3 regions of the Aquiflexum gelatinilyticum genome follow, and region 1 is predicted to be linked to each of the others. Evidence: riboswitches for the same ligand, from Rfam matches in the RefSeq annotation. Region 1 holds a riboswitch; each other region holds the start of a gene.

Region 1 (10,448 bases):
TCTCCAAGTCGGGTAAGGTGAACCATCAATGTTGTTGGCTTGCCTGCAATCAGATAAGGAAAATCAACAAAAAGTTCAGTATTATCTGAATAAGAAGTCAACGCTACAGGAGGGATAGCCTCCTCTTCATCGTGGCTGTGGTCATGTGGTTGATTACAGCTGAAAGCAATAATCAGTAGCCAAGCCAAAAGGGTAAAAACCTTTTTCATGGAATTTCAATTAAAGTTTTGAATTGGAAATTATGGGTAATTTATCAAATCTGAGTGGATTTGATGTCAGGGGAAAATTAGGAGAAAAACGGCGGTGCCCTTAGGCCGCCCGGTGGAAAATATCTTGAAATAAGTAAAGCATCAGGATAGTCAAAAAAGTATGGTTGAATGTCGGATATCCTATAATTTATTAGATTATGGATTGGGATTATGGCATTGAAATCAAAGTATTGTTTGTTGTATGTTTCGTCCATATTAGGACAAGAGACGCATTCGACACCTTTTTGTCCATGAGGAACAAAGGAAAAGACATTATCCAAAACGCCATGATGATCTGCTGTATTGAATCCTAGGATTTTGCCTTGGTCTGAATGGTGATTGTGGTGAGATTTATCTAGATATCCGGGATGTTGATGAGGAATAATGCTGTGTCCCAACATAATCAATGTAGAGAGGGCAAGAAAAAATAAGGAGAAGTACCTTTTTATCATTTAACTCAAATATATGTAACGGGCGAAAGGAATCTCAACAATTTCCTGATTTTCTGCTCTAAATATAAAGACTCTAAATAAAACGGTTTATGACAGATGTCACTTAATAGGATATTTTTCCTGGATAAAATGGATGGATTCTTTGGCTAGGGCTTTGATTATTTCTTCTTTTACATCAGAAAGTTTGTTGATATAGACACAGGATTTACCGTTTTTGAATTTTCCCAACTGGGCAAGGAGAGAACCATGCTGATCTTCTATATCACAAGAAAAATATAGGGAAATAGCAGCCTTTCTTGGTGAAAATCCTGTCAAAGGAGCATCTCCTTCATGTCCACTCTCATATTTGTAATGATAGTTTCCAAAACCGATGATGCTTGTTCCCCACATTTTGGGTTCAAATCCTGACACCTCTTGAAAAATTCTGATCAGTTCAAAGCTGTCTTTTCGTTTTTGCTCATTTTCAATGGAATTGATAAAATCAATTACTGGGCTCTCAGTTTCCTGGGTTTTGTTCTTGGTCATGGTTTTATTTGTATTTGTCGTTAAGGCCGATTCCCTGCATGATCATCGGTTTTATCTTTTCTATCCGCGCAATTTGAGTTGCTTCCCTTTTGGCTTCTGAAATATAGGCAGCATATTCTTTTTGTTTGGAGGAGCTGAGTTTTTCAAAACAGAAATTGAGTTCCTCATTCGAACCCAAAGCCTCACAAAGTATAGGTGGAAATTCTATTTCTTCGGATTTTTGGATTACTGGCTTAAATCCTTTTTTTGCATTTTCAATTGCTTCCTTAACATAAGAAACTATTAAATTCCGATTGATTTCTTCTATGGAATGGAATCTCCATTGTCTTTGGGATTTGGTTTTCCCTTCCTGTGCATTGACCAAAACCTGCGCAGGATCCGAAAGAGATACTCCGTTATAAAACCAAATCCCGACATAGGATTTGAATGCGGCGATGCCCAAAACATTTTGACCCTGATAAGTATAGACATCAATTCCCCATTTGACAGTTCTCACAAGTTCCGTTTGTGAAATAACGGATTTCAGTTTTTCCAATATTTCCTTTGGGTTTTTGATCATTTTGGGAAGGATTTGAATCAGAATCTAATTTAATTCTGATTCAGATAAAATACCAGCCTTAGGCTTGGACAAAAAATAATGAAATAGCACCAAAGGCACAAAAGTCGGCCTTTTATGCCTATTGGTCCTAACTCACATAACATCAAAGTTTTGAAGGATCACCCAGTTTTCCCATAAATAGAATCGCACCACTGTGTTTTTCCTGAATAAAGAAAATGAAAGGTTTGTCCAAAGTAACTACTGAAGGTAAGGAAGGTCCGGCTGAAGTTTTTTCTATGACTTCCACAATGGTAGCTGCTGCCGCCTCGCTGCCTTTTTCATCCACTTCAATCATTGCATCGTGAATGACCCTTGAGATTTTCAGATCATCAGTGGGATTAGAAAACAATTTAGTGAAGTTATCGGGATGGAAAGAGAAAGGCTTGACCAATCCCATTTCCTTGAGGTCATCTTTCATGTTTGCCATTTTGTACTTCATCTTGAATTTTGGCATTTTTAGAATGAAATTTCTTTCTTGGGCATTCTCTCGCCACATTTCAATGTTACCAAGGTTTAAATATGGGCTTACCTGATCAAGATCTCCTTGCGGATTGTACAGAATTGCCATGGAATATTGGCCTGTGGAATAGGGTATTTCAAAGTAGTGGTATCCATCTCCAAAATAACTTCTAAATGCGGATGGTTTATCCAAGTCCATCATATCTACCTGAATAGTTTTCTCTGGGTTGGAATAAAAGGGCTCCTTTTTAGTTTTGGAGGCTACAAATTGATACTTCCAATCAGCTTTGTAGTAAATAGCATTGACCAGGTACATGACTGCATCGGTGGGGATTTCATCCAGCATATCTTGTATCAGGTTGTTGGTCTTTTGGGCTATCCAGTTGTTGATGATGTTGACTGAATTGGGATTGAGCATGTCAAGTCCTGCGATTTCAGCATTGTAGTATTCCCTAGCGGTATTTTTGAAAGGCACTTGTACTTGATACTCCTGCTTGTACCAAATGGCATTGGCAATGGCCAATTTAACTTTCGGATCAACTTGGAGCAAAAACTCGGTCAATTCTTTGGAGCCTCGATTGGCATCATTTATACTCATCCCTTCATACCGCAGAAGATCTATAAATTCTTGAAGAACTTCACTCTCGTTTCCGTTCATGGTCATAGAAAGTGCCTGATGAATGCTATAAGGACTATAAAACTGATTGGCCTCTTCAGGGTCATTCAACTGTGCAAAAAGATCAAGCGCGAATTTTGTACTTGAATTGGCCAGTTCTTTCTCATATGTGGCCAATGTTCTCAAATTTGCTTCTACTGGTTTTATTTCTTCGGAAGGCACACAGGCAAAAAATAGTGCACCAAATGAAAAGAGGGGAAAGAGAAGTTTTTTCATAGTTTGAGCATTTGATTGACTAAACGGAGAATAGTGGCAAAACGCTACAAAGAAAATTACTTAGATTTCACCAATGCCCTTTCTACATCCTGAATAATATCTTCATAATGTTCCAAACCGACTGAAAGTCTTACCAATCCGTCCGATATCCCGACTTTAGCCCTTTCCTCCACCGAGAGTTTGCTATGCGTGGTAGATGCAGGATGGGTGATGATGCTGCGGCTGTCTCCGAGGTTTGGAGTGATGGATACCATCTGAAGGGAATCTATGAATTTTTGTGCCCTTGCCAATCCTCCTTTCAAGGTCAGGGTGATGATGCCTCCTCCTTGTTTCATTTGTTTTTTGGCAAGATCATATTGGGGATGGGAGGGAAGGAAAGGATATTTGACAAAGTCAATTTCTGTATTCCCCTCAAAATAGGAGGCCACTTTCAAAGCATTTTCGCAATGCCTGTCCATTCTGACAGCCAATGTTTCCATGCTTTTTGACAAAATCCAGGCATTGAAAGGGGAGATCGATGGGCCAGTATGTCTTGTGAAAAATTCCACTTCTTTGATCAGTTCTTTTTTTCCTAAAATCAATCCTCCCAAAACACGACCTTGACCGTCGATGTACTTGGTGGCAGAATGCGTGACGATATGCGCTCCCCATTTTGCAGGTTGCTGGAGGTAAGGTGTGGCAAAGCAATTGTCCACTACTAAGATCAGGTTGTGCGCAGCCGCAAATTTTCCTGCCCACTCCAGGTCAATGATTTCTAATCCCGGATTGGAAGGTGTCTCGATGAACAGCATTTTGGTGTTGGGCTGCACCAGTTTGTCCCAATGGTGAAAATCCGAAATATCTCCGTAAGTAGAAGTAATTCCCCATTTTGGAAATATGCGCGTAAGCAACTGATGAGTAGAACCGAAAAGAGAGCGAGAAGCCAATATATGGTCTCCTTGCTGCAAAAGGGATGCAATACTTCCAAACATGGCCGCCATTCCGGACGAGGTCGCAATTCCGGATTCTGTTCCTTCTGCTGCACATACTTTTTGGATCAGATCAGAGGAATTGGGATTCGAATACCTTGAATAAATATTTCCTTCAATTTCTTCTGCAAACATCTGCCTTGCTTCCTCTGCTGAATCAAAAGTAAAACTTGAAGTCAGGTAAATCGGCGAGGAATGCTCTCTTTGGCTTGATTTGCTTGCATTGATGCGGATGGCATCTGTTTCAAAACGGGACATAGAAATGGTATTTAGCTATTGGTTAATAGGTTAGAAGTGTATTGAAATAAGGAAATGCGTGATTGGAATTTGGTAGAAAAAAAAAATCAGTGCCAATATAAATTTATGGCAAGGAAACAGATTATTTAAGATAGATGAAAAATTAGAAATATGCGCTTCATCATTCTTCGTACTTCGTGCTTCGTACATCGTACTTCGTACATCGTACTTATCAAACTTGAAAACACCCAATAAATGAAAATAAAATCGCATAATGTCTAATTTATAGTTCCCTTTAGTTCGGGCAGGTATTGGCACCTTTCCCGAAGTGTCGGGGTGGTTGCCAGAGGGTCAGCGAGCCTGTTCTCTTGCCTCTTCTTTATAAATCAGTTGCCTGAAGTGTTCACAAATTAAGTTTCGAAAAAGTTGATTTCAAAAGATTATTCCATAATACTTTTTCATTGAAGGTAAATAGTATTGAAATAAGGTTGAAATACGCTGGAAATAAGGTTGAAATACTATAGAAAAATGATAGAAATAAGGTTGAAATAAATTGTGAATAGGGTAATAATGGATATTTATAGATAGTGGATATTAATGGACATTGGATTCGGTTAGGATTTGGGGTTTGTGTCTCATGTCTCACATCTCTTATCTCAAATCTCAAATCTTCATTTAATCATTAAATTGTGTCATCGTCATATTGATTCCGACCGTGCAGAAGCTCAGCACCATATCTATGGCTTTGTCCATAAAAATCGGAAGTTCGTCGATTTCTTTTTGAGTCCATCTGCCGAGAACATATTCTATTTGCCTTCCCTTGGGAAAATCATCTCCAATACCAAATCTCAATCTGGGATATTCTTGACCACCTGTAAGTTCTTCGATGTTTTTCAATCCATTGTGACCGGCTGAAGATCCTTTTCCCCTCATTCTCAATTTACCAAAAGGCAATGCGACATCATCCACGATGACCATGATGTTCTCTTTGGGAATACCCAATTCTTTCATCCAATAATTCACAGCCCTACCGCTGAGATTCATGTAAGTGGTAGGTTTGATCAAATAAATCTGTCTGCTTTTGTATTTGAAATTGGTACTGAATGCAAGCCGGTCACTTTTCCAAGTAACGCCTTGCTTGTCTGCCAGTCTATCTACAGTCAAAAATCCAACATTATGTCGGGTCAGTTCATATTCAGGACCGATATTTCCAAGTCCAACAATCAAATATTTCATCAATTCAAATTTCAAATGTAAAGCAAAAATAAAAAATCCTGCTTATGGACTAAGCAGGATTTGATTTATTGGTTAAAGAAGTGAAATTATTCACCTTTTTTACCTCTCAACGCTCTTGGGATACCAATAGAGATGATCGAAACATTTGGACTTGTCAGGATATCAAAGCCTTCAGCTTTAACTTCGCCTACTCTGAATGATTTTCCAAGATCCAAGTTTGATACGTCAACTCTGATTTTATCCGGAAGATTTGCTGCCAATCCTTTTACAGCGATTTTTCTTGTTTTGAATTCCAACTTACCACCTTTTTGAACACCTGGAGCAGTTCCTACGATTTCTACAGGAATTTCAAATTTGATAGGTCTATCAGGACTGAATGCCAAGAAATCCGCATGCAACAATACGTCACTTACAGGGTGAAACTGGCAATCTTTCAATACAGCTTTCATTTTGGTGCCTTCAATATTCAAGTCAACCATGTGCACATCTGGTGTGTAAACAAGGTCTCTGAAAAGAATGGCAGGAGAATAAAAGTGGATTTGTTCTTTGATCGCAGGACCGTAAACTACGCAAGGTACACTACCTTCTTCACGGATCTGCTTCAACTCTCCACTCTCGAGATTTGCTCTTTTAAACCCTATAATCTCTAATGATTTCATAAATTTTTTAATTTGTTTGTATATAATTGATTAAGTAATCCTAAATAAATAATGCACTGATGGAGGTGTTTCCTGTCACAGCATGGATTGCCTTGGCAAACAAATCCGCAACCGAAAGGACTCTGATTTTGGTGGATGACTGACTCATCGGAATGGTATCTGTGATTACCAATTCTTTTAAAACAGAATTCTCCAAATTTTGGTATGCATTTCCTGATAAAACCCCATGTGTGGCAATTGCCCTTACAGAAGTAGCACCTTTTTCCATCAGGATTTGTGCGGCTTTGCAAAGTGTTCCTGCAGTATCCACCAAGTCATCTACCAAAATTACATCCTTACCCTCCACATCTCCTATAACCTGCATAGAGGCTATCTCATTGGCTCTTTTTCTGTGCTTATCACAGACTACCATTTCTACTTCGAAATGCTTGGCGTAGGCTCTTGCCCTTGCAACACCTCCCACATCGGGGGCAGCAAAAATCATATTGTCCAAAGCCAGCCTTTCCAAATAGGGCACAAAAATAGCTGATCCATTTAAATGATCCAAAGGAATATCAAAAAAACCCTGAATTTGTCCTGCATGTAAATCACAAGTCATGATCCTGTCAGCACCTGCGGAGGTCAACATATTGGCAATGAGTTTCGCTGCTATTGAAACGCGAGGCCTGTCTTTCCTGTCTTGTCTTGCATACCCATAGTAAGGAATCACTGCACATACTTTGTAAGCACTTGCTCTTTTGGCAGCATCAATCATCAGGCAAAGTTCTAAAAGATTATCGGCGGTGGGATTGGTGGTCTGAATCAAGAATACCGTACAGCCCCTTATTGATTCATTGTAGCTTGGAGACATTTCCCCATCACTGAATTTGGAGAGTGTCAGGTCCCCGAGACGTTTTCCGTAATGTTTGGCAATTTTTTCTGAAAGTTGGATACTATTGGTTCCGGAGAAGAGTTTGACCTCAGACATGATGGTATACAGGATAATCTGTGAATAGAAAGGCTTCTTTGTAGGTGCAAAGGTATTGAAAATTGATTGCTTTCAGAATTTAACAAACGATAATTGGGATATTATTTGACTTTATTGGGCATTGGGATCAATACCTTTCAAAACCTCTCCGCAAAGCAAGCCGACTATCTGATAAATATCCAAAGTCAGACAAAAATCAATATCTGATTCGATGTTGTGATTTTGTAATCTTTTGGCGTGGGAAGCTTGTCCCAAGAAAATCTGAAGTCTGTGGGAATTGCTTTCATAAAGACTCTTTAAAGCAATTGCCGAGTCACATTCTGTTTGGAAATGTGGATGTAAACTACTGACTAAAGCTCCCGCATATAAAGAATCCTCCAAATTGAATTTTCCTTTCCACCCTGCGCATAGGATCAAAATATCTTGTGGCTGTCCAATAAGGTATTTTGCTGTGGCTTTGAGGTTGACAAATGCTCCAATCAGAACCTGATTTGCCTCTGCTTTTGTTTTTTCTATGGCCAAAGTACCGTTGGTTGTCGTCATGGCTATCTTCTTGCCTGCATAGGCTTGGTTGAGATAGGCCAAAGGGGAATTTCCCAATTCAAATCCCTCCGCTGCAAGACCGTTTCTTTCTCCGGCTATGACATAACCTTTGGAAGCAAATCCACGGCAAGTCTCTAGGTCCATGATGGGTGTGATTGATTCAACACCATTAGCTAAAGCTGCCATCATCGTAGAAGTCGCCCTAAAAATATCCACGATGACCACATTTTTCCCTTTGGTATCATACAGGTGAATCAATTCAGGACTCACGCAGACTTCAATATTTCTCATGCTTGATTTAATAAAAAAACCCGCAAAGGAATACCTTCTGCGGGTGTGAATGTTTAATTTGAGTTTATTTTTTGTACAAAGGGAATTTTTCAACCTTGGCCAAAAGATTTTTGTTCCTGACGGTTATGGCGATCTCTGTGCCAGGAGTAGCGTATTCCGATCTGACATAACCCATTCCAATACCCACTCCCATAGAAGGTGTCATTGTTCCTGAAGTGACCTCGCCGATAGTTTCTCCTTCAAGATTGACAATAGGGTAGTTGCCCCTAGGAATGCCCTTTTCCTGCAATATGAACCCAATCAATTTTTTTGAAACGCCTTCTTCTTTCTGTTTTTTGAGATTTTCACTGTTGATAAAATCCTTGGTGAATTTGGTAATCCAACCCAATCCCGCTTCAATCGGCGAAGTTTCATCATTGATGTCATTTCCATATAGGCAATAACCCATTTCCAATCTCAGGGTATCCCTTGCTCCTAGACCAATCGGCTTGATGTCATACGGCTTTCCTGCTTCAAAAACAGCATTCCAAACTTTTTCTGCATCCTCATTTTTCACATAAATTTCAAATCCACCTGCACCGGTATAGCCTGTTCCTGAGATGATGACATCTTGAACCCCTGCAAAATCCCCAACTGCAAAATGGTAAAATTTGATATCAGAGAGATTAACACTTGTAAGTGATTGGACCGCTTCGATGGCTTTTGGTCCTTGTATGGCAAAAAGGGAAATGCTGTCAGAGATATTTTCCAATTTGGCACCCATGTCATTGTGTTTGTTGATCCAATTCCAATCCTTTTCGATATTGGAGGCATTGACGACCAACATATATTCTTCCTCACCGAATTTGTATACGATCAAATCATCTACAATACCACCTGTTTCATTTGGGAAGCAGGAATATTGGGCTTGGCCTACAACAAGTTTGGAAGCATCGTTGGAAGTGACTTTTTGGATCAGATCAAGAGCCTTTGGACCTGTAACTTTAAATTCACCCATATGAGAAACATCAAATACACCCACTCCCTGTCTGACGGTATGGTGCTCTTCAGTATCTGAAGAATACCTTACTGGCATATTGAATCCTGCAAATGGAACCATTTTGCCTCCCAGAGCAACATGGAGGTCATTGAGCTGTATTTTTTTGATGTTTTCTGACATATCAGGGGTTTATTTTCTTGTGGGCAAAGGTAACAATTGAGACAAAAGATTTTTTACCACAAACAAAAAATGCTGATAAAACTTATCAGCATTCCTTTTTAAATTTTGAAGTTGTGATTTATACCGAGAAACTTTCTCCGCATCCGCAGGTTCTTGATGCATTTGGATTGACAAATTGGAAACCTTTGCCATTCAAACCATCCGTAAATTCAAGAACGGTTCCTGCTAGGTACAGAAGACTTTTTCTGTCCACCAAAATCTTGATGCCTTTGTCTTCAAAGACATGGTCAGTCTCCACCAAACTGGCATCAAATCCAAGATCATACATCAATCCTGAACATCCGCCTCCTTTGACAGAAACCCTGATGTTTTCATTTTCGGTTCTTCCTTCCTCTTTTCTCAATGAAAGGATTCTTTCCTTTGCCTTTTCCGAAACAGTTATCATATCTTTAAGTATTAAATTCAGTTGTATAAAGCATGAAGTTAACATGCTTTAAGTTGAATAAATTCAATAGCAAAGATAAAAAATTATTGAAATGAGAAAAATAGAGCATTTGGGGATTGCGGTAAAGGATCTCGAACAATCCAATCAACTGTTTGCAAAATTATTGGGAAAGGATAATTATAAAGAAGAAGTGGTGGAAGGGGAAGGGGTAAAGACCTCGTTTTTTATGATTGGAGAGACAAAAATTGAATTGTTGGAAGCGACTAGACCTGATAGCCCTATTGCAAAGTTCCTGGATAAAAAATCGGAAGGGATCCACCATATCGCTTTTGATGTGGAAAATATTTTTGCTGAAATGGACAGGTTGAAAAGTGAGGGTTTTGAAATCCTGAATGAAATTCCCAAAGAAGGGGCAGACAACAAAATAGTTGTATTTTTGCATCCCCGATCGACCAATGGGGTGTTGGTGGAATTGTGCCAAGAGAAAAAAGGTTGAGAGAATTTAAAGATTGGAAAATTGAAAAATTGAAAGATTTGAAAATTACCTTCGAAAAATTCTTCATTGTTTAAAACGTAATTGGAGAAATCTCCATTTAAAAAGAACATAATGTCAGATAAAAGAACAGAAATAGGTGAGATAGGCGAGTTTGGCTTGATAGACCATCTTAGTGAAAAAATCATTATAAAACATAATTCTACTTTGAGAGGAATCGGTGATGATGCAGCCGTTATCGAAGCAGGCGACCATGTCAAAGTAGTGACAACGGAT
Region 2 (10,448 bases), on a different contig from region 1:
AAACAAAAAATCAACCCGGACTTTTTCCTGACTGTTGTTTATGAATTTGATGATTCTAAAATAAACCATTTGCTGCCACTTGGAAAGCGGATAATCCTGGTTTACGAGTACTTTAAGCTCAGGGTCATTGGAAATGTTGAGTAGGGTGGCCACTGCATTGGACCTGACATTGAAATTCTCCGATCCTGCAAATTTCTTGACTTTCTCTACTGCCTCCACCACATCCATTTCGTTGATTTCAACTATTCCTGCTGTAATGACATCCCATTTTTTAGAAGAAAGTTTTTTGATTGAATGAAGATCCAATTCAAGTTTACGGTAGATCGTTTTGAGTTTGGATTTGAAATCACCTTTCATGTTTTTATTAAGGCTGATGATTTCCATGATCATCACATCCTTGAAAAGATTGTTTTTTAGGTGGTCTACAGGAAAAAAACTTTCAAACTTTTTTTTGTCAAAGTTTTTCAATTCTTCCAAAGAATGCTCAAAAAGGAGGTTTGAAAGAGGTTCGAAACTCAGCTCTTTAAACTTTTGGGTAAGTAAATCCCTTTTCCCTTTTTTTACTTTGACCACATACATGATCGAAACCAAAATAACAGAAGCGATCAAAAAAAGAACAAGAGTAGATACCAACAGCAACATTTTGGTGTCGCTCAAAATCTTGGTTTTCATCTTATGATAAGGTGTAAAAGGAACTTTGGATGCCATTACCAAAAGTGCTCCTTCCTCAAAGCCATTGGCGTTTGAAATATCATTTTTCAGCAAGAGTTCATTTCGAACCAGGTTTTCTAAAAATTCACCCGTAGCCTCTGCTTCAGCTTCTTTTCCGAAAATCAAAAAAGTAAGCCGTCCTTCATGGCCAGTAGCCAAAAACACGGTATCCTTGAGTTGGGCGATACTATTAAAATCTGCGATAGTATCAGAAACCCAAATTCCATTTTCCGCTGATCGATTTAGGTCAAAAACAGATAGGTCCTTGTCATTTTCTTGAACCTGAAGTACAAAAGAAAGCCCGGGGATTTCTTGTGATACCTCAAAAAGTCTGGATTCTATTTTAAGTCTCAAGGAATCCTGTGCATGAAGGTACCCAAGCGGAAAAACCAAAATTAAAAGTAGCTGAAACAATTTCAGCAAATGCCGCTTTCCCGATCCATTCATCCCATTTAGTTATTGATTAATCTGCGAACACGCACTGCAAGTTCATTTGGATTAAATGGTTTTGGGACAAAATCAGAAACACCAAGATTAAAAGCTTCCATCACAGTGCTTTCTTCTTCTCCAAGAGAGCTTAAAACGATGATAGGCACTTTAGGATATACTTTCCGGGCATGGTTTATGATTTCAATTCCTGTCTTGAAAGGAATCATCACATCGGTGATAATCAAGTCCGGTTCAGAAGCATCTATGGCATCCATTCCGGACAAGCCATCCTCAGCCATTGTCACATGGTATCCATCTTTTTTAAGTCTAAAGTTCAACAGACTGGATATAAGTCTATCGTCCTCGATGATTAGGATATTCTTCATTTTTTTCAATCTTTTGGGTGATAAGAGATTTAAATATAGAAGTAAAAAAAATAAAAAAACAAGCCTTGAAACTCTCGAAAAATTGAAAAAATTCTATGAAAAAATACAATAGGATTAAAATGTATTACATAAAAAAATATTTGCCGTTCCTAACCGTTTAAGGGTTTTAAAAAAAATAAATTTTTTTTGAAAAAATTTCTTTTGTTAGCTTACTCACTGAACAATTCTATCATTTCAAGCAAACAATATGATTATGAACCCTAAGATTCAGGTATTCAAACATGTATTGGTTTTGGCTCTTTTTCTTTCCTTTCAAAATATCAAAGCGCAAAGCGATCCAAGCGGAGAAAAAAGAGTAACAGGAACCATTGCCTTCAAGAATGCCACAATCACAACATCACCCGGAAAAACCATCCCAAACAGTACGGTTTTGATCAAAAACGGACTTATTGAGGCTATTGGCACCAACATCACCATACCAAAAGAGGCACAGGTAATTTTGGCAGACTCATTATTTATCTATCCGGGATTCATTGACGGAGCAAGTAGTGCAGGTGTTGGAAAATTTGCAGACCCCGAAAAACCTGCAAACTTCAATCCCGCCAATCCTCCTGACGAAATGGCGGGTATTACTCCTTGGAGAAATGTGATTGACGTTTTTGATAACAAAAACAACCAGATTAATGATTGGAGAAAGAGTGGTTTCACCATCGCACAATTAATCCCCGATGGTGGAATGATTTCAGGAAAGACTGCCGTAGTAGTTTTTGGAAACCAATCCTCCACCAATATTTTATCACAAAATTCTGCCTTATCAGTAAAATTCCAAGGAGCAAGAGGAAGCTCAAGGGTCTACCCGGGAACACCACTCGGTATCATGGCAAAATTCAGGGATGTGTACAAAAATACAGAGTTGGCTTCCAGACACAGTAAACTTTTTGCTTCCAATTCCGGACTTAACAGACCTGAAATTAACAAGACCTATGAGGCTTTATATCCGGTAGTTGATAAAAACATCCCGGTTTTGTTTGAAGTATCCGATGACATTGAAATCAGAAGAGCCCTTTCATTGCAAAAAGAAAATGGATTCAGGCTGGTTTTATTGGGAGGTTCAAATTTTGAAAAAGTCATCAATGAAATCAAAAGTTCAAACGCCCAAGTATTGCTCTCTCTCAAATTGCCTGATGATAAGGTAACAAAAGCCAAGATGGAAGAATTGTCTGAGGAAATGCAGGCTAGAACCAAGAGAATTCAAGAGGCATACCAAAGCCAATTGAAGCAGGCATCATACTTGGAGTCAGCAGGAATACCTTTTGGATTTACATCTTCAGGATCGAAAAGCGGAGATACTTTCAAAAACCTTAGACTGATGGTAGAAAATGGCTTATCAGAAAATGCTGCCTTGGCGGCACTTACTATCAACACAGCTACCATCTTAGGCATCCAAAAATATGCAGGGACTTTGGAAAAAGGCAAACTGGCGAATATGATCATTTTAACGGCTCCGTTGTTGGACGAAGAAACACAGATTAAGCATGTGGTAGCTGACGGCTATATATTCGATTACGAAGTAAAAGCAAAGAAAAACGGGAATGGCGACAAGAACGGCAATAATGGAGCTATGGCGATTGATGGATTTTGGGAATATACCTCAGATACTCCGGCAGGAAGTTCTTCAGGCACTTTGGAAATCAAAAAAGAAGGAGACTCCTTCAAAGGAACCATCACGTACGACAATCCAGGTGGTAGTGGAAAAGCCAGTTCCGAAATGAAAAATATTACTCTTTCAGGCAGCAATTTGTCTTTTTCTTTTGATGTTGCGGCAGGAGGAATGTCTTTGGTTGTAAATGTAAGCGGTGAAGTAAACGGGGATAGACTAACAGGCAACCTGTCACTCTCAGAATATGGAAGTTTTCCGATGAATGCTACCAAAAAACCTAAATCATTTTAAAAGCTAATCACCAGAAATCATGAAAAAGATAATTTATATCATAGCGGCTGCAATGGTGATGGGTTGGAATCCGGCTAATTCCCAGACCCAAAAAGGATCTGTTTTGATCAAAAACGCCACTGTTCTTACTGTCACTAAGGGGACTTTAGAGGACACAGATGTACTAGTAGAAAATGGCATAATCAAAAAAATCGGCAAGGGACTTACCGCCTCAAATATTACCACCATTGATGCAAAAGGAAAATATTTGATGCCGGGAATCATTGATGCCCATTCCCATGTGGCTTTAGATGCGGTAAATGAAGGTACGGCTCCCATTACCTCAGAGGTAAGGATGGCAGATGTGATTGATCCATATGATATCGGTTTGTACCGTGCACTCGCCGGCGGGGTGACGGTTTCACACGCCATGCATGGTTCTGCCAATGCCATCGGAGGACAAAACATTACCCTCAAACACAGGTATGGTTCTGGCAATCCCGATGACCTTATCATGAAAGATGCTGCAAGGACAATTAAATTTGCACTCGGGGAAAACCCTACAAGGGTACACGGAAGAGGCAACGGGATCCAGCCCAGATCAAGAATGGGTGTGGAAGCGGTGATCAGAAACGGCTTCAACGAAGCGATACAATACAAAAAGTCATGGGAAGACTACAACAATGCACTCAAAGTAAAAGGAGCAACCCCTGTGCCTCCAAAATTCAGTGAAAGGCTTCAAACACTTTCGGAGATCCTTGATGGCAAAATCATCATCCACTGCCACTCCTACAGAGCGGATGAAATCTATATGCTGATCAATGTCTGTAGGGAGTTTGGTATTACCAATATCGTTTTCTCCCACGTCAATGAAGGCTTTAAGGTAGCTCCAGAATTGGCAGCTTATACAATGGGAGCTTCTGTTTTTGCTGATTGGTGGGCGTACAAGTTTGAGGTGTATTATTCCACGGCATACAATGCCGCTATATTGACCCAAAACGGTGTCATCACTTCTATCAATTCAGATTCCGGTGAATTGATCCGTCACCTGTACCATGAGGCAGGAAAAGCACAACGGTATGGCGAATTGACACACGAGCAAACATTGGCCCTGATCACCATCAATCCTGCCAAACAACTTGGAATTGCGGACAAGGTAGGTTCCATCGAAGAAGGCAAACAGGCTGATTTGGTCATTTTCAACGATCATCCACTTTCAGTTTATGCTATCCCTCAGATGACTTTTGTGGATGGTGTCAAATATTTTGACATAAATGAGGATCCCAATGACATGAGATTGAGAGTATCTGCTACAGAATCCATTGAACCCATATTCCTTAAAGAACATGATCATAAGTGTATGCATGGGGTAGATTTCTTCTTTACCAATTTTGGTAGAAGCTTATTTGACCACGAACACTAAAATCTAAATGGAAGATCAAAACATACTGAAGATGAAGAAGATAAATCAAATCATATTTACAGTCGCTTTATTGGTTCTCCCATTTTTGGCACAAGCCCAATTTGACGGAGAGTTTATCAAGCCTAGAAACGGCAGATTTTTGCTGCAAAACGCAACCATTGTCACTGTAACGAAAGGGAATATTGAAAATGGAAGTGTCCTTATTGCCAATGGGAAAATAGAAGCCGTCGGAAAAAACATCCCGGCGGGAGATGCGGAAGTCATAGACTGCACAGGACATTATATCTATCCTGGAATGTTTGACGGGGGAAGCAGGCTTGGATTGGTTGAGGTTAATTCTGTGCCTGAAACACAGGATTATGCCGAAATTGGTCAAGTTACACCCAATATGCAGGCTATTGTAGCAGTAAACCCAAACTCTGTAGCCATTCCGGTGACAAGGGTAAGCGGTGTCACCACCACATTGGCCGTCCCTTCAGGAGGAATATTCCCGGGAACGGCAGCCCTTATAAACCTCAATGGCTATACTGCTGATCAAATGTATGCAGGCTTCAAAGGTGTTGTCATGAATTTTCCTTCCTCTGCACGTCGCAGTACTTGGGATAGAAGGAGTGATGAAGACATCAAAAAAGATGCTGAAAAAGCTGAAAAAACGCTCAATGAAATTTGGGAAAGGGCTGTCACTTTTCATCAGCTGAAGCAGGCCAATGCCACTTTGGATTACTATCCTGAAATGGAGCAATTGGCAAAAGTTATTGCAGGAGAATTGCCTTTACTTGTCGAAGTAAATGCTGCCTCTGACATCACTTTAGCAATAGAGTGGATCCAGTCTAAAAACGTAAAGGCCATATTGACCGGTGTTGCTGAAGGTTGGAGAGTTGCCGACAAAATCGCTGCCTCCAAAATCCCAGTGATCACAGGTCCAATGCTTTCTATCCCGACGAGGAATTCTGACCGTTTTGATGCAGCCTATACCAATCCAGGCAAAATGGCCAAAGCAGGTGTGAAAGTGGTCATCCGGTCCAATGATGCCGAAAACACAAGAAACCTACCTTTTAATGCAGGTTTTGCGGCTGCTTATGGAATGGGCAAAGAAGAGGCTTTAAAAGCTGTTACGATCAATGCCGCCGAGGTATTCGGCGTTGCAGATCGAATGGGTTCCATTGAACAGGGAAAAGATGCCACGCTGTTTGTTTCCACGGGAGATCCTTTTGAAACCAAAACTCAAATCAGGCATGTATTCATAGACGGTTACAGGGTACCGATGAGTAACAGGCATATCAAGCTGTATCAGGAGTTTTTACAGCGATCACCAGGACTAAAAGAAAATTGATTTGATCCAAAATCAAACCGCAGCCCGAAAAGCTGCGGTTTATTTTTTTGTTAACTTGCTGAAAATAGAGATATCCAATTGTCTTGGTATCCGTAAGAATGTTGAATCATAAACCATAAAAAAATGATAGTAAGTACTACACCAAGTCTAGAGGGATATAAAATTACTGCTTACCTCGGCATTGTTTCAGGCGAAACCATTATAGGTGCCAATGTTTTCAAAGATTTTTTTGCAAGTATAACAGATATTGTGGGTGGCCGTTCAGGTGCCTATGAGCAGGTTTTGCGGGAGGCAAAAGCCACTGCCATGTCCGAAATGGAAATGCAGGCAAGGGCTTTTGGCGCAACCGCAATTGTTGGTATTGACCTGGATTATGAAACGATCCGCGATGGAATGCTGATGGTGACCGCAGCAGGTACAGCTGTCAAAACCGAGAAAATATTTTAATTCACGATTTCAATTTTCCCGGAGTTCACTTCTCCTCTGATGGTAAGGGCCGAACCGTTGTTGATCACAAGGTTTCCCGATGATTGGCTATCACCAACCCTGACAGAACCAGAACCTGAACTGATGTTGAAATTGAAGCTGTTCAGATCGCTCATTGTCTGAATATAGATATTTCCAGAAGAGGCTTTTAGAGAAGTTTCCGCACTCAATCCTGTACTAGTAGCAAACAACTGACCGGATGACAAGGTAGCTTTCCCTAAAGCCTTTACTTTTGACAGTTGAATTTTTCCCGAGCTGATTGCAACATTTGCTATTCCATTGATTTCTGAAAGTTTGATTTGGCCGCTTGAGCCTTCAGCTTCCACATCCCCATCTATCCTGAGCAATTCAAGGTTTCCTGAAGATACCAAAGCCTCAACTTTACCTGCGATATCCTCACCATAGGCATTGCCTGAGGAGGAGTTGATAGTAACAAGTGTCGAGCTGATATTCTTGGCATATATTTCACCGGAGCCTACAAGGAGTTTGGTTTCAGTACTGACCACATCTTTTGCACTTACTTTTCCTGAACCGGTTTCAAGATCAAGGACCATTGCCTTTGGACCGGTCAGCCGGATATAACCTTCCGCTCTAAGATTTCCGGATATGCCGCTGCCTGATTTTACTTCGATTTTAAGCTTGGTTCCATCCACGACATCAAATACTATTTCATATCTCTTGTTTGAATTGGACTTGAGCAAAGCGTCTAAAGAAACATCTTGCTTTCCGGTTTCTCCTAGGTATTCTACTTCCAAAAAAGCCCCATCTACCTCAACAGAAGTTATGTTGCTGAAGTCTTGGTTGATTTCTGAAACTATAGAAAGCTCATTATCCAAACAGGAATTGAGACTCATAAGGGCCAAAAACCCCGAAACGATTACTAATAATCTGGATTTTAAATTAATGGTGTTCATGATAATTAAATTTATTTGTTGGTTTGATTTAGTTTATTTCCCAATTCAGCTTCATTGTTATTAGATAAAATCTGCTTTCAGATTCTTTCCTTTTATCTATGACAAGCCAACCAAGAATTACCCCTATCCCGAATCAAAAAAAATTTGAGAAACGGTAATTAATTCCATTTTAATTAGGGCAAATGAAAATGCTTGAAGTTTTTCCAAAAAAACTAATTGCAAAATAATCTTCAAGATATTTTGCAATTGACATCAGAGGCGTATTAATTTGTACTGTCCTTTCACTTTTTGTGTGGGGATTTATAAAGAAGAGGTAAGAGACAGGCTCTGTGACCCTCTGGCAACCAGGAAAATCCAAGGTGCCAAATCCTGCCAGGTAAAATTTATTTCCTGGAAATATAAATTCTTAACATTATGGATCAATTTCTTTTCAAACATCCCTTCGTTTTAAGATACACGCCATCAGTTTTGGGTGAAATTTTGCGCACCTTTCCGTATTCGGAACTAATTTTTTTCTTTTACCAAACCAAAAGGTTTAAATTTAATCCTTTCAAAATCTAAAATTTTTAATAACACCATAAACCAGAGATACCATGTCAAATTATCGTTTCGAAACTTTGCAATTGCACGCAGGACAGGTTCCAGATCCTACCACCAATTCCCGTGCTGTACCCATTTACCAGACTACATCTTATGTGTTCAATTCCGCAGAACACGGGGCTAACCTTTTTGCCTTAAAAGAATTCGGGAACATTTATACAAGGATCATGAATCCTACTACAGATGTTTTCGAACAACGAATTGCTGCTTTGGAAGGTGGGGTGGCAGCCTTGGCTACTGCATCCGGACAGGCCGCACAGTTTTTAGCCTTGAACAACATCTTACAGACCGGAGAAAACTTTGTTTCAACTTCTTTCCTTTACGGAGGTACCTACAATCAATTTAAGGTAGCATTCAAAAGAATCGGCATTGAAGCACGATTTGCCAAAGGCAATGACCCGAAGGAATTTGAAAAGCTGATTGATGAGAAGACCAAAGCCATCTATCTGGAGACTATCGGTAATCCTGAATTTAACATTCCTGATTTTGAAGCTATTGCCGCCATGGCAAAAAAACATGACCTGCCTGTCATTGTGGACAATACCTTTGGTGCCGGCGGCTACTTGTTTCAGCCTCTGAAGCATGGCGCCAATATCGTCACTGCCTCTGCCACCAAATGGATCGGCGGACATGGTACTTCCATCGGAGGAGTTATTGTCGACGGGGGAAATTACAATTGGGGCAACGGAAAATATCCTCAATTCACAGAACCATCTGAAGGTTATCACGGGATGAAATTTTGGGAAGTATTCGGAGAAAATAACCCATTGGGTCTTCCAAATATGGCCTTTATCATCCGTGCAAGGACTGAAGGGTTGAGAGATTTTGGACCGGCCTTGAGCCCTTTCAACTCTTTTTTATTAATTCAAGGATTGGAAACTTTATCCCTTAGGGTCCAAAGAACAGTAGACAATGCACTCGCCATTGCACAATGGCTAGAGGCCCATCCTAAAGTGCAAAAGGTGAATTATCCGGGTTTGAAATCTTCTCCTTACCATGAACTTGCCAAGAAATACCTGAGAAATGGCTTCGGTGGGGTTTTGAGTTTTGAATTGAAAGGAGATAAAGAAAGCACCTCCAACTTTATCAACAACCTCAAGTTGATCTCCCACCTTGCCAATGTCGGTGATGCCAAAACATTGATCATCCAACCTGCCGCGACCACCCATCAGCAGCTGAGTGAATCAGAACAAGCCGCTGCGGGTGTCACTCCTACCCTTTTGAGGATTTCGTTGGGTATTGAGCATATTGAAGATATCAAAGCCGATTTAGAACAAGCTTTCAACAGTTAAAAATATCAGGCCAAGTAGCCTGAGAAGAATTCCAATAGTAAAGTAATGAATGTAGCAAGCAACTACCTGATTATTGATATGGCGCAAGAAACGTACACGCATGAGGACGTATTTGACCTGGAGTCCGGAGAGTCTCTTCCCGGATTCCAACTGGCTTATACCACCCAAGGACGTCTGACCACAGCAAAAGACAATGTCATCTGGGTCATCCATGCGCTCACCGGAGATGCCAAAGTCCAAGAATGGTGGAACGGGATGGTCGGAGAAGATAAGTTTTATGACCCAAGCAAGTATTTTATCGTTTGCGCCAACTTACTGGGTTCTTGCTACGGTTCGAGCAGTCCCCTCTCAGAAAATCCCCTGACAGGCAAACCTTACTACTATGATTTCCCTAACCTCAGCACAAGAGATATGGCGAGATCGCTTGACCATCTCAGAGAATATCTTGGAATCAATACCATCAATACGGTCATTGGAGGTTCGCTAGGTGGACAGGTAGCTATCGAGTGGGCTTACCTTCTTCAACATCAGGTCAAAAACACCATCATCCTTGCATCCAATGCGAAGACTTCCCCCTGGACCATAGGCTTCAATGAAACCCAAAGAATGGCGATCGAGTCCGATTGTACCTGGGGAGAAAACCATGCAGATGCAGGCAAAAAAGGGATGGAAGCCGCAAGGGCCATTGCGATGCTTTCTTACAGACATCCTGAGGATTTTGCCCTTAAGCAAAGCGATACTGAAGAAAAACTTGACAACTTCCGCATTTCCTCCTACCTCAGGTATCAGGGCCAAAAACTCGGGAATAGGTTCAACGCATTTTCCTATTGGGTGCTGAGCAAAGCTATGGACAGTCATGACTTAGGACGCGGACGCGGAGGAACGGAAAAAGTACTCCAACAAATTCCTTCCAAAGTGTTGGCAATCGGCGTAGACCGGGATTT
Region 3 (10,448 bases), on a different contig from region 1:
ATACCCATTTGATCCAAATTTCTGACAAATTCTGCTACCAGATCAGGGGAGTATGCATCGCCATAAGGATTTCCGAACCCCATACTAAGATAGGTGACCAAGGTTTTGCCTTTGGTCTCACAGAGGTTTTGGATTTCTTCTACCTCCTCCAAAGCTTCAGCAATAGACTTGTTGGTATTGCGCTGTTGGAAAGTCTCTGAAAGGGAAAGGGGAAAACCCAGGTAATCGATTTCTTCAAAATGGGAAGCGTCTTCCGCTCCCCTGACATTTGCAACGATGGCAAGAAGCTTGGATTTGGTTCCAAAAAGGTCAAGCTGCTCCAAAACATCAGCTGTATCCCTCATTTGAGGAATGGCTTTGGGGCTGACAAAGCTTCCAAAGTCAATGGTATCAAACCCCACTTGTAGCAGTTGGTTGATATAAGCAGCTTTAATAGAAGTATCTATGAACTCCGCCCGGCCCTGCATGGCATCACGGGGACATTCTACCAATTTGATCATGCCACGAATGTAGCAAAATCCCTCAAAAGACCTCTTTTGCTATTTTATAAGTGGCGTCAGCTTTACTCATGGTGTAATAATGCAATACATCTACCCCATTGGCGACCAACTCCTTACTTTGCTGAATGGCCCATGCAATTCCCACTTCTTTGACATCAGCATTGGTTTTGCATTTTTCGAGTTCATCCATCAAAGCATCCGGCATATCCAGGAAAAAAGTCCTCGGGAGCATGCTGATCTGACCAAGCGTTGTGATTGGTTTCAATCCTGGAATAATTGGCACCTTTATACCCAAAGCCCGGACGTTTTTCACAAAATCAAAATATTTTTGGTTGTCAAAAAACATTTGGGTAACGATATATTCGGCACCGGCATCTATTTTTTCCTTCAGATGCTTCAAGTCAAATTTCATATTGGGAGCCTCAAAGTGCTTTTCAGGATACCCTCCTACCCCTACACAAAAATCAGTATGGAAACCGGTTTCTGTTTCCTCATGCAAATACCTGCCGTGGTTCATTCCTACGATCTGCTTCACCAAATCCTTTGTAAATTCATGTCCATTGGGCTCAGGCCTGAATGTTCCCTCATTTTTTGGGGCATCACCCCTCAGAGCCAACACATTCTGAACACCAATAAAATTGAGGTCAATGAGTGCATTTTCTGTCTCTTCTTTGGTAAACCCTCCACAAAGCAAATGGGGCACGGCATCTACTTTGAATCTATTCATCAAAGCTGCACAAATCCCCACTGTACCAGGACGCTTTTTGGTACTTACTTTTTCCAAAAGCCCGTTGGGATGCTTTTTATAAATAAATTCTTCCCTATGGTAGGTCACATCCACAAAAGGTGGCTTGAATTCCATCAATGGCTCTATCCCAATGCAAAGTTCATTCAAACTCTGTCCCTTCAAAGGGGGTAATATTTCAAAAGAAAACAGGGTTTTTTTCGCCTGTTCTATATGTTCAGTGATTTTCATGTATTTTATTCTTGAACTTGTAACAATGGTGAGTAAGCTAAGTTTGGTGATAACCATCTTTCTGCCTGCGCCTTACTGACCCCTTTTCGTTTGGCATAATCTAAAACTTGGTCCTCCCCTATTTTGCCCAGACCAAAATATTTGCTTTCAGGATGACCAAAGTAAAAACCACTTACTGAGGATGTGGGATACATCGCATAACTGTCGGTCAGGGTAATCCCGATACTTTTCTCGACCTGCATCAAATCAAAAAGTGTCTTTTTCTCAGAATGTTCAGGACAAGCCGGATATCCCGGTGCCGGTCGGATTCCTTGATATTCTTCCTTGATCAATGCTTCATTTTCCAATATTTCTGATTTGGCATAGCCCCAAAGCTCTTTTCGGACCTTTTCATGCAGATATTCAGCACCTGCTTCTGCAAGCCGGTCTGCCAAGGCCTTGAGCATGATGTCATGGTAATCATCGTGGTTTTTTTGAAATTCCTCCAGTTTGGATTCTATTCCCCAACCGGCAGTCACCGCAAATCCGCCCATATAATCTGTTTTTGAAGGATGGATATAATCCACCAAGGATCTGTTGGGAACACCTTTCCCCTTTTTGCCCTGCTGACGGAGGAAATGGAAGTTGAAGCCGGTCTCAACTCCTTTGGAAAGGACAGCTACATCTTCCCCATTTCTTTTGACAGGAAACAAATTCACTATTGCTTTGGCCTGCAGCCATTTTTCAGCAATCACCTGATCGAGCATCTTGTTGGCTTCATCAAACAGTTTTTTCGCCTCATTTCCCACTACCTCATCATCAAAGATTTTGGGATACCTTCCTGTCAGCATCCAAGTGCTGAAAAACGGCGTCCAATCAATATATTTTCTCAAAACCGCCAAGTCAAGATCTTGGAAGATCGTTTCTCCCAATTTGGCGGGAACCACAGGCACGTATTGACTCCAATCGATATAGACGGGATTAGCTTTGGCTTCTTCGTATGTGGCGAGTTGCTTGACCTGTTGCTTGGCCTCATGCTCGGCCCGCACCTGACTGTATGTTTCCTTGATCTGCTTGTGATAAGTTGCCTTGGTCTCCTCGTTGATGGATTCCCCTGCTATCGGAACCGACTTGGAAGCGTCAGTCACATGGATGACAGTCCCGCTGTAGACCGGATCAATTTTTACTGCGGTGTGGATTCTTGAAGTCGTAGCTCCACCGATTAGCAGTGGTATCTGCATTCCCTGACGCTCCATTTCGGAAGCGACGTAGACCATTTCGTCAAGGGAAGGTGTAATCAGACCGCTCAATCCGATAATATCCACTTTGTTTTTGATGGCTTCATCGATTATTTTTTGGGCGTCTACCATCACGCCAAGGTCGATGATCTGATAACTGTTGCAAGCCAAAACCACCCCTACAATGTTTTTTCCGATATCGTGGACGTCCCCTTTGACAGTAGCCAAGAGGATTTTTTTGATGCTGCTTTGCTCGGCATTGTAATCCAAATCCCCGATTTTGGGCATAAATGGCTCCAAATAAGCAACGGCTTTTTTCATCACCCTCGCAGATTTCACTACTTGGGGAAGGAACATTTTGCCCTCACCAAATAAATCTCCGACCACATTCATCCCGTCCATCAGAGGCCCTTCGATGACTTTGAGTGGGTTTTGGTATTTCAACCTAGCCTCTTCCGTATCTTCAATGACAAAGTCAATAATACCTTTGACCAATGCATGCTCTATTCTTTTTTCAACAGGAAGTTCCCTCCAGGCTTCGTTGATAACTTCTTTCTTTCCGGAAGCTTTTACAGTTTCTGCAAAAGAAAGCAATTGCTCGGTAGCATCTTCAGACCTATCAAAAAGGACATCTTCGACTCTTTGAAGCAAATCTTTTGGAATATCGTCATAGATCTCAAGCATGGTTGGATTCACAATTCCCATATCCATCCCGTGACGAATGGCGTGGTAGAGGAAAGCGGCGTGCATGGCTTCCCTCACAGGATCATTGCCTCTGAAAGAAAAACTCACATTGCTTACACCGCCACTGACTTTGGCTCCCGGAAGATTTTGTTTGATCCATTGGGTAGCATGAAAAAAGTCAAGGGCGTTTTTCCGATGCTCGTCCATTCCGGTTGCAACAGGAAAGATATTCGGATCAAAAATGATGTCCTGAGGGTTGAATCTGACAATATTGACCAAAATATCATAGCTCCTCTTGCAAATATCTATCCGGCGCTGATAAGTATCGGCCTGACCTTTTTCATCAAAAGCCATGACCACCACCGCCGCACCAAATTTTTTGATGGTCTTTGCCTGATTGATAAATTCGGTTTCGCCATTCTTTAAACTGATCGAATTGACAATTCCTTTTCCTTGAATGCATTTGAGTCCGGCAAGGATTATTTCCCAACGTGAACTGTCGATCATGATCGGAATCCTGCTGATTTCCGGTTCGGAAGCAATGAGGTTAAGAAACTTTTTCATAGCCACCACACCGTCAAGCATGCCTTCATCCATGCAGACGTCCAATACCTGTGCGCCGCCTCTGACTTGATCCAATGCAATTCCAAGCGCTTCATCGTATTGGCCATTGAGAATCAGTCTGGCAAATTTCTTTGACCCGGTGATATTTGTTCTTTCACCGACATTGACAAAATTGATTTCAGGAGTGAAAACCAACGGTTCCAGACCTGACAATTTCATGGCATTATATTTTTGAATTTTACTCATTTTCTGCTGTGACAATTTCAACCTTACGTGGGGCGTATTTTTCAGCCGCTTTGGCTATGGCAGCAATATGTTCGGGTGTCGTTCCGCAACAACCTCCCAAAATATTGACGTACCCTTCTTTCAAAAACTCCTCGATCTGCCCTGCCATTTCATTTGCTCCCTGATCGTATTGGCCAAATTCATTTGGCAAGCCGGCATTGGGATAGGCCGAAACCAGAAATGGTGCATTGTCTGCCATTACTTTGAGGTATGGTCTGAGCTCTTTGGCTCCAAGTGCACAATTCAATCCTACACTGAAAAGCGGTACATGGGAAACTGAAATCAGAAATGCTTCCGTCGTCTGTCCTGAAAGTGTCCTGCCTGAAGCATCAGTGATGGTTCCTGAGATCATGATGGGAATGCCACCTTCTTCAGGATTCAATGGGATACTTCTTTCCTCAAATACTTCCTGAATAGCAAAAAGTGCCGCTTTTGCATTGAGCGTATCAAAAATCGTCTCTACCAAAAGGATGTCAGATCCACCATCAAGCAATCCCCTAACCTGTTCTTTGTAAGCTTCAGACAATTGGTCAAACGTGATTGCCCGGTATCCGGGATCATTGACATCTGGAGAAAGGGATGCTGTTTTATTGGTCGGCCCAAGGGCACCTGCCACGAAACGTGGTTTGTCAGGATTTTTTGCGGTGAATTCATCAGCCACTTCGCGGGCAATTTTTGCGGATTGGAAATTGATCTCATAGGCCAAGTGCTGCAAAGCATAATCCTCCTGTGCAATGGATGTTCCACTAAAAGTATTGGTTTCAATGATATCGGCCCCAACTTCAAGGTAGGCTGCATGAATGGATTTGATGACATCCGGTCTCGAAAGTGAGAGCAGGTCATTGTTACCCTTCAATGGTTTGGGGTGATTTGCAAGTTCTGGTGTTCTAAAATCCTCCTCATTCAGCTTAAAACGCTGAATCATCGTGCCCATGGCACCATCAAGGATGAGAATTTTTTTCTTGGCTAAGGAGAGTAATAACGCGGTTCTGTTCATGTATGATAAATTTCAAAAACTTATACGAGCAAGAACCGGAAAAAAGAATTCATTCTTCCGCTCATCTTCTTCCGGCTTTTCCGGAATAGGAATTAGCACCTTGTAAGTCAGGTTGCCAAGACGTCATAGGGCCTTTCCCTCAGTCTTTCTCGATAAGCAATCCAAATTTAAATCCAATAATTGAATTTTGCTGTTTTTTATAGAGATTCTTTAATGAAATAGGTATATATTTCTCATATCTGCTAAATCAAACACTTCCTTTAAAAGGAAATTTAACCGACAACAAACAAACTCCTTATGGACTTAAAAGCCCAAACCTTCAGATGGCTATCTTTCGCTTTATCAACCCTGATATTGCTGATTACATTTTCCTGTAGTTCCACAGAAAATCAAAATCAACAATTACCCAAAAATCAGGAGGTCTGGGATGCAGAGCAAAAACTCAAAGATTTGGGAATTGTTCTTCCTGAGGCAAGTGCTCCTGTAGCCAATTATGTCAATGCGGTTAGAAGCGGTAACCTTCTTTTTCTTGCCGGAAAAGGTCCTGGACTTCCTGACGGAACATTTATAACAGGAAAGGTGGGGCAAGACCTTACGATTGAAGAGGGAAAAGAAGCAGCGAGGATGGTTGCAATCAACCAATTGGCAGTCCTAAAAGCTGAATTGGGAGATTTGAATAAAGTCAAAAGAGTGGTTAAGGTTTTGGGCATGGTCAATTGTGGACCTGATTTTACCCAACAGCCTCAGGTCATCAATGGCTTCTCTGACTTGATGGTAGAGGTCTTTGGCGAAAAAGGAAAACATGCAAGGTCTGCTGTTGGTATGAATGCACTGCCAATGGATATATCTGTGGAAGTAGAACTGATCGTAGAGATTGACGACAATTAATGTTTGATACCAACGCTTACCTGAAAATAAGGATTTGAAATGTAATCAGACATTGGCAAATCGAGTAGTTTGTAATTGGCCAAAGGGATTTCATAGCCACCATTGATTCCAAACATGATTTTGGAGGAGTGGTTTGGTGACAATGGGATCCCGTAAGCTACAAAAACCTCAGGCTTGGCCATCAAGCCACCTTTTCTCAAAAACGCATCATGAATGGGCTCTTCAAATAATCTTGGAAAATCAGGTTTTTCATTACTGATGAGACTATATCGGATATTTCCATATCCTAATCCGCCTGTTCCGCCAAGTTCAAGATTTCTTCTTTCAAAGAATTTCAGTCCCACGTTTCCATAAACTCTTAAACTGTTTAAAGTATGGCTTTTTGATTCATCTGCTTCTCCCGAAAGCCCAAGATTATAAAAATCGATTCCATAAAGGAAACCTTTACTTTCTCCTAATACTTTTAGACCGATATTATTTGGTCTTCCCTTAAATGGCGTAAGACCTTTTTCTTGAAGAATAGCATTGAAGCGATCTGGTTTGGTAAAATGGAATCCATAGAGCAAATGGGCTCCAATGGCAGCATCTTTGTAGAAAAAATTGTGATCCGGTATAGTCAATCCTGCCCCCAATCTCAGAAATGCCCCACTTTGTGCACTATTAAACCTGATTCCATTTAATTTCCAAGAATCCTCAAAAGGGCTAAAAGAATATCCAAACCTCGCCAAGAGCTCAATAGCTTCACCTCTGCCCGGAATGGGAAAATCATAACTCATTTGAAACCCAATTTCGGTCAGAAATCCGGTCATATTCAAAGTCCCTTGGTGAAGGTTTCCGTCTCTCAGAATAAAGCCATGCTCAGGATTTTCGAAAAACTCTCCTAGATTTTCAGCCGGGTTTTCTTTTAACATCTGAAAATTGAGAAATCCTGTTCCAACTGACATGTAATGGATCAATTGAAAATTACCTTCTTCTGTAAAGGCAAAACCTACGTTTACATAAAACCTAGTGGTATGGTAATCAATTTGGTATCCGTCAAAGATTGATTTAGGACCGCTGTTTTGAAAAAGTTCTAATCCAATAATGAAGTCATTGAATCTCGTCAAATACCCAAAGCTAAGGTTGGAGTAGCTGTTTCTCATCGGAGAAAGCCCCTTACCCGATAGCATCTGATTGAACTCCCTCAGGTTTGCCCCCGTTTTGCCGTATGTCATGTACATGGTAGTCCTATTGGATTTTGGGGACTGTGAAAAAGCAGTGAATCCAAAAGAACATGAAAGAAACAGTACCAAGAAAAGTCTCATACCAATTTGTTTGCCTTCAAAATTATAATGAAAGTGGCTATTGCGAACTCCTTTTTTCAAATTTATGGCTTAAGGTATTTGAGTATTTTGGTATAAAGGTTATCAGGGTTAAACGGTTTGCTTATATAATCATTCATTCCCACTTTATCCAATTGGTCTTTTACTTCAATCAACGAAGAAGCTGTCAAGGCAATTATAGGAACATTCTTCTTTTTTGCCTCATCCAAGTTTCTGATGTATTCAGCAACAAAAAAACCATCCTTCTCGGGCATCTGAAGGTCAAGCAAGATCAAATTAAAATCCTGATCCATAAATGCCTTGATTGCCTCATTTCCATCATTTGCCATGACAACATTTTTAACCCCCCATTTATGGAGAAATTTTTTGATCATGATCTGGTTTACAAGGTTATCTTCAGCGACAAGGATACTTGCTTCTTCCAGAAATTTTAATCCTTCTGAATGGTCACTTTGGGAGAAAACAGCCTTGGTTTGTGGCTTTTCAAATACGGCAGTAAATGTAAATCTTGTTCCCCCTTCTTCTCTTTGGTAAGCTTTGATCTCAGCCCCGAACAACTGCACCAATCTTTTGACAATCGCCAATCCAAGACCTGTCCCACCATATTTTCGGGTCGTTGCAGCACTTGCTTGGGTAAATGCCTCAAATACCAAGTCAAGTTTTTCCTTGGGAATTCCTATGCCTGAATCCTCAAAATCAAACCTGATGGCAATAGACTTTTCATTTTCTTTCTCGTTGGTCAACTTGATTTTGATAAATCCTTTTTCGGTGAATTTTATGGCATTGGAAACCAGGTTATTGACAATCTGCCCCAATCTCACTGGATCACCCATTAGATTTTGAGGCAATTTGTGATCAGCTTCAAAAATGACCTGAAGTGACTTTTCCCTAGCTTGATAAGAATAGGAATGAAGAATTCGGTTGAAAACATTACTGAGTTCAAAATTGACTTTTTCAAGCTCAACTTTTCCTGAGTCAATTTTGCTATAATCCAGGATATCATTAATCAATCCGAGGAGATTCTCGGCCGAAAATTGAAGGGTTTTTAAATTCTCCAATTGGTCCGGTCTAGGTTCATCTTCTATCAACAGGTGAGCCATCCCAATTACCGCATTCATGGGAGTCCTGATTTCATGACTCATGATGGAAAGAAATTGAGACTTTATAGTTGAGGCTTGTTCGGCTTTTTCTTTTGCATGGAAAAGTTCCTTTTGGGCTTCTTTGAGACTGGTAATATCCCTTGCAATCCCTGTGTAATACATTTTTTTTCCTTCGTCATCAATTACCAACTTCCCATTGGAACTGAAAACCCTATAATCCCCTTCCAGGTGCCGTAATCGAAATTCGAGATACTGGTTTTTTTCAAAAAAGTCAGGTTCAGATCCACTCTTTTCAGCAAATATTAAAATATCCTCAGGATGCAAAAATTCTGTCAAATTCCTACTCATGACTTCCTCGGAAGGATATCCAAGAAACTGCTTCACATTGGGAGAAATATAGATAAGCGTCATGTCAAGATCTAAAGAGAAAATGATTTCTGTAGATTCCTCTACCAGTTTTCTATACTTTTCTTCATTTTTTCTTAGATTTTCTTTTGCCTGATGTTCCTCATTGATATCTCTCAAAATCCCAAGTGCATATTCAATTTCACCCCCATACATAATAGGACGAACAGTAATTTCATATACCCTGCGACGGAACACAAGGTGCTTTTGGATAATCTCATTTTTGAGCAATGCTCTGGTAACTATAGGTTGAATTTCGTTAAGGTTACCGGTATGGACTTCTGCTAAGGTTTTTCCTTCAAAGTCCGAAGCCATCATTCCCCAATCAGCAAAATTTGTTCCCTGTGCTGCAATATATCTCAAGTCACGGTCTATCAGAAAGATACTTGTACCAGGTATATTTGAAGCTAATACACGGTATCTTTCTTGGCTTCTTAGAATTTCTTCTCTGTTGTTTTTTCTTTCGGTGATGTCCTGAAGAATTCCCTCATGCACAAAAATCCTTCCCTCCGAATCATACACTTCTCGTGTCCGGTCCTCGACCCATCTATAGGATCCGTCTCCTTTTCTTATTCTGTATTCTCCTGAAAAAGCTGGGATACCGTTTTCACTTTCTTTAGAATAATGATAATCCAAAAGCCTAACCACATCATCCGGATGAATCAAATCAAGTATGCTTGTTTTGGAATTTACAAGTTTGGTAGAGTTATAACCAAACTGCCTGATATTGTCAGTGATATAAAGTATCCTAAAATTCTCATTTGGATCTACTGTAAACAAAACTGCAGGACTGTTTTCGACAATCATCTGCGCCTTTCGAGCGATTGCTTCTTGCCTCACCTGAAGGGATAAATTTCTGATCACAAATGAAAACCCTATTTTTTCGAGGTCATCATTCAAAAACTGTTGCACAGAAACTTCATAAGGATCAACCACTCCTGTCCTCAACCTGAGTTGCATTTGTTTGGTAATGCCTTCATTGGATTTCAGGCTTACCAATAACTTTTCAAGTGTGTTGGAATCTTCGAATATAAATTCAAATAGGTCGGTGATTTTCCCTTGGAAATTCTCTGCTTCGGAAATTTTACATTCTTTGAGACCAGCCTTATTGATGTAGATTATTTTTAGGGAAGAATCAGTCACCACAATCGGGTCATCAACTTGGGTGAGGATCTGTGATTGAAGTTTCAGGTAATTTTCAGCATCTTTTTTATGTGTTATATCAGAGCAATATCCAAAAACTTCTACATCCTTACTGCCTTGGATTTCTCTCACCTGTATGGTGAAGTTTATAAATTTTTCTTTCCCTTCTCCTGTGTAAATACTAAACTCTCCATAAGTAGTACTTTTGGTCATGACAGCTTGGTTCAATCTTTCCACAAACCCTTTTCTGTCAGATTTTTTGATTCTTTTTAAAAAACCCAAAAAATTAGAAGAATACATATTTTCCTCTAATTCAAAAATCCTCTTTAAACCTGAGGAAAAGAAAATCTTTTTTTTGGTATTGCTA

Evidence for each region. A riboswitch is a leader RNA that binds a small molecule or an ion and turns the genes downstream of it on or off. The one in region 1 is predicted to bind S-adenosylmethionine.
Region 2: it holds a riboswitch for S-adenosylmethionine, as region 1 does, so the genes downstream of both, NK987_RS08555 (O-acetylhomoserine aminocarboxypropyltransferase/cysteine synthase family protein) here and NK987_RS13355 (trans-sulfuration enzyme family protein) in region 1, are expected to answer to the same signal.
Region 3: it holds a riboswitch for S-adenosylmethionine, as region 1 does, so the genes downstream of both, NK987_RS08420 (homocysteine S-methyltransferase family protein) here and NK987_RS13355 (trans-sulfuration enzyme family protein) in region 1, are expected to answer to the same signal.

The regions. Positions count from the first base shown of each region.
Region 1 is NZ_JANAEZ010000005.1:326,939-337,386, forward strand. Features, by position in the region: gene NK987_RS13330 (efflux RND transporter periplasmic adaptor subunit) at 1-209, opposite strand, end outside; gene NK987_RS13335 (hypothetical protein) at 287-700, opposite strand; gene NK987_RS13340 (DUF1801 domain-containing protein) at 800-1,225, opposite strand; gene NK987_RS13345 (YdeI/OmpD-associated family protein) at 1,230-1,784, opposite strand; gene NK987_RS13350 (serpin family protein) at 1,927-3,174, opposite strand; gene NK987_RS13355 (trans-sulfuration enzyme family protein) at 3,231-4,400, opposite strand; SAM riboswitch class I at 4,660-4,767, opposite strand; gene pth (aminoacyl-tRNA hydrolase) at 5,055-5,615, opposite strand; gene NK987_RS13365 (50S ribosomal protein L25/general stress protein Ctc) at 5,702-6,274, opposite strand; gene NK987_RS13370 (ribose-phosphate pyrophosphokinase) at 6,315-7,241, opposite strand; gene NK987_RS13375 (2-phosphosulfolactate phosphatase) at 7,353-8,075, opposite strand; gene gcvT (glycine cleavage system aminomethyltransferase GcvT) at 8,140-9,234, opposite strand; gene NK987_RS13385 (HesB/IscA family protein) at 9,353-9,679, opposite strand; gene mce (methylmalonyl-CoA epimerase) at 9,771-10,175, shown strand; gene thiL (thiamine-phosphate kinase) at 10,287-10,448, shown strand, end outside.
Region 2 is NZ_JANAEZ010000003.1:144,928-155,375, reverse strand. Features, by position in the region: gene NK987_RS08590 (hypothetical protein) at 1-1,158, opposite strand, end outside; gene NK987_RS08585 (response regulator transcription factor) at 1,164-1,526, opposite strand; gene NK987_RS08580 (amidohydrolase family protein) at 1,780-3,477, shown strand; gene NK987_RS08575 (amidohydrolase family protein) at 3,497-4,879, shown strand; gene NK987_RS08570 (amidohydrolase family protein) at 4,911-6,212, shown strand; gene NK987_RS08565 (YbjQ family protein) at 6,336-6,659, shown strand; gene NK987_RS08560 (DUF4097 domain-containing protein) at 6,656-7,612, opposite strand; SAM riboswitch class I at 7,910-8,017, shown strand; gene NK987_RS08555 (O-acetylhomoserine aminocarboxypropyltransferase/cysteine synthase family protein) at 8,206-9,504, shown strand; gene NK987_RS08550 (homoserine O-acetyltransferase family protein) at 9,550-10,448, shown strand, end outside.
Region 3 is NZ_JANAEZ010000003.1:112,619-123,066, reverse strand. Features, by position in the region: gene NK987_RS08435 (hydroxymethylglutaryl-CoA lyase) at 1-500, opposite strand, end outside; gene metF (methylenetetrahydrofolate reductase [NAD(P)H]) at 523-1,476, opposite strand; gene metH (methionine synthase) at 1,482-4,187, opposite strand; gene NK987_RS08420 (homocysteine S-methyltransferase family protein) at 4,180-5,223, opposite strand; SAM riboswitch class I at 5,282-5,382, opposite strand; gene NK987_RS08415 (RidA family protein) at 5,521-6,111, shown strand; gene NK987_RS08410 (hypothetical protein) at 6,108-7,415, opposite strand; gene NK987_RS08405 (PAS domain S-box protein) at 7,478-10,448, opposite strand, start outside.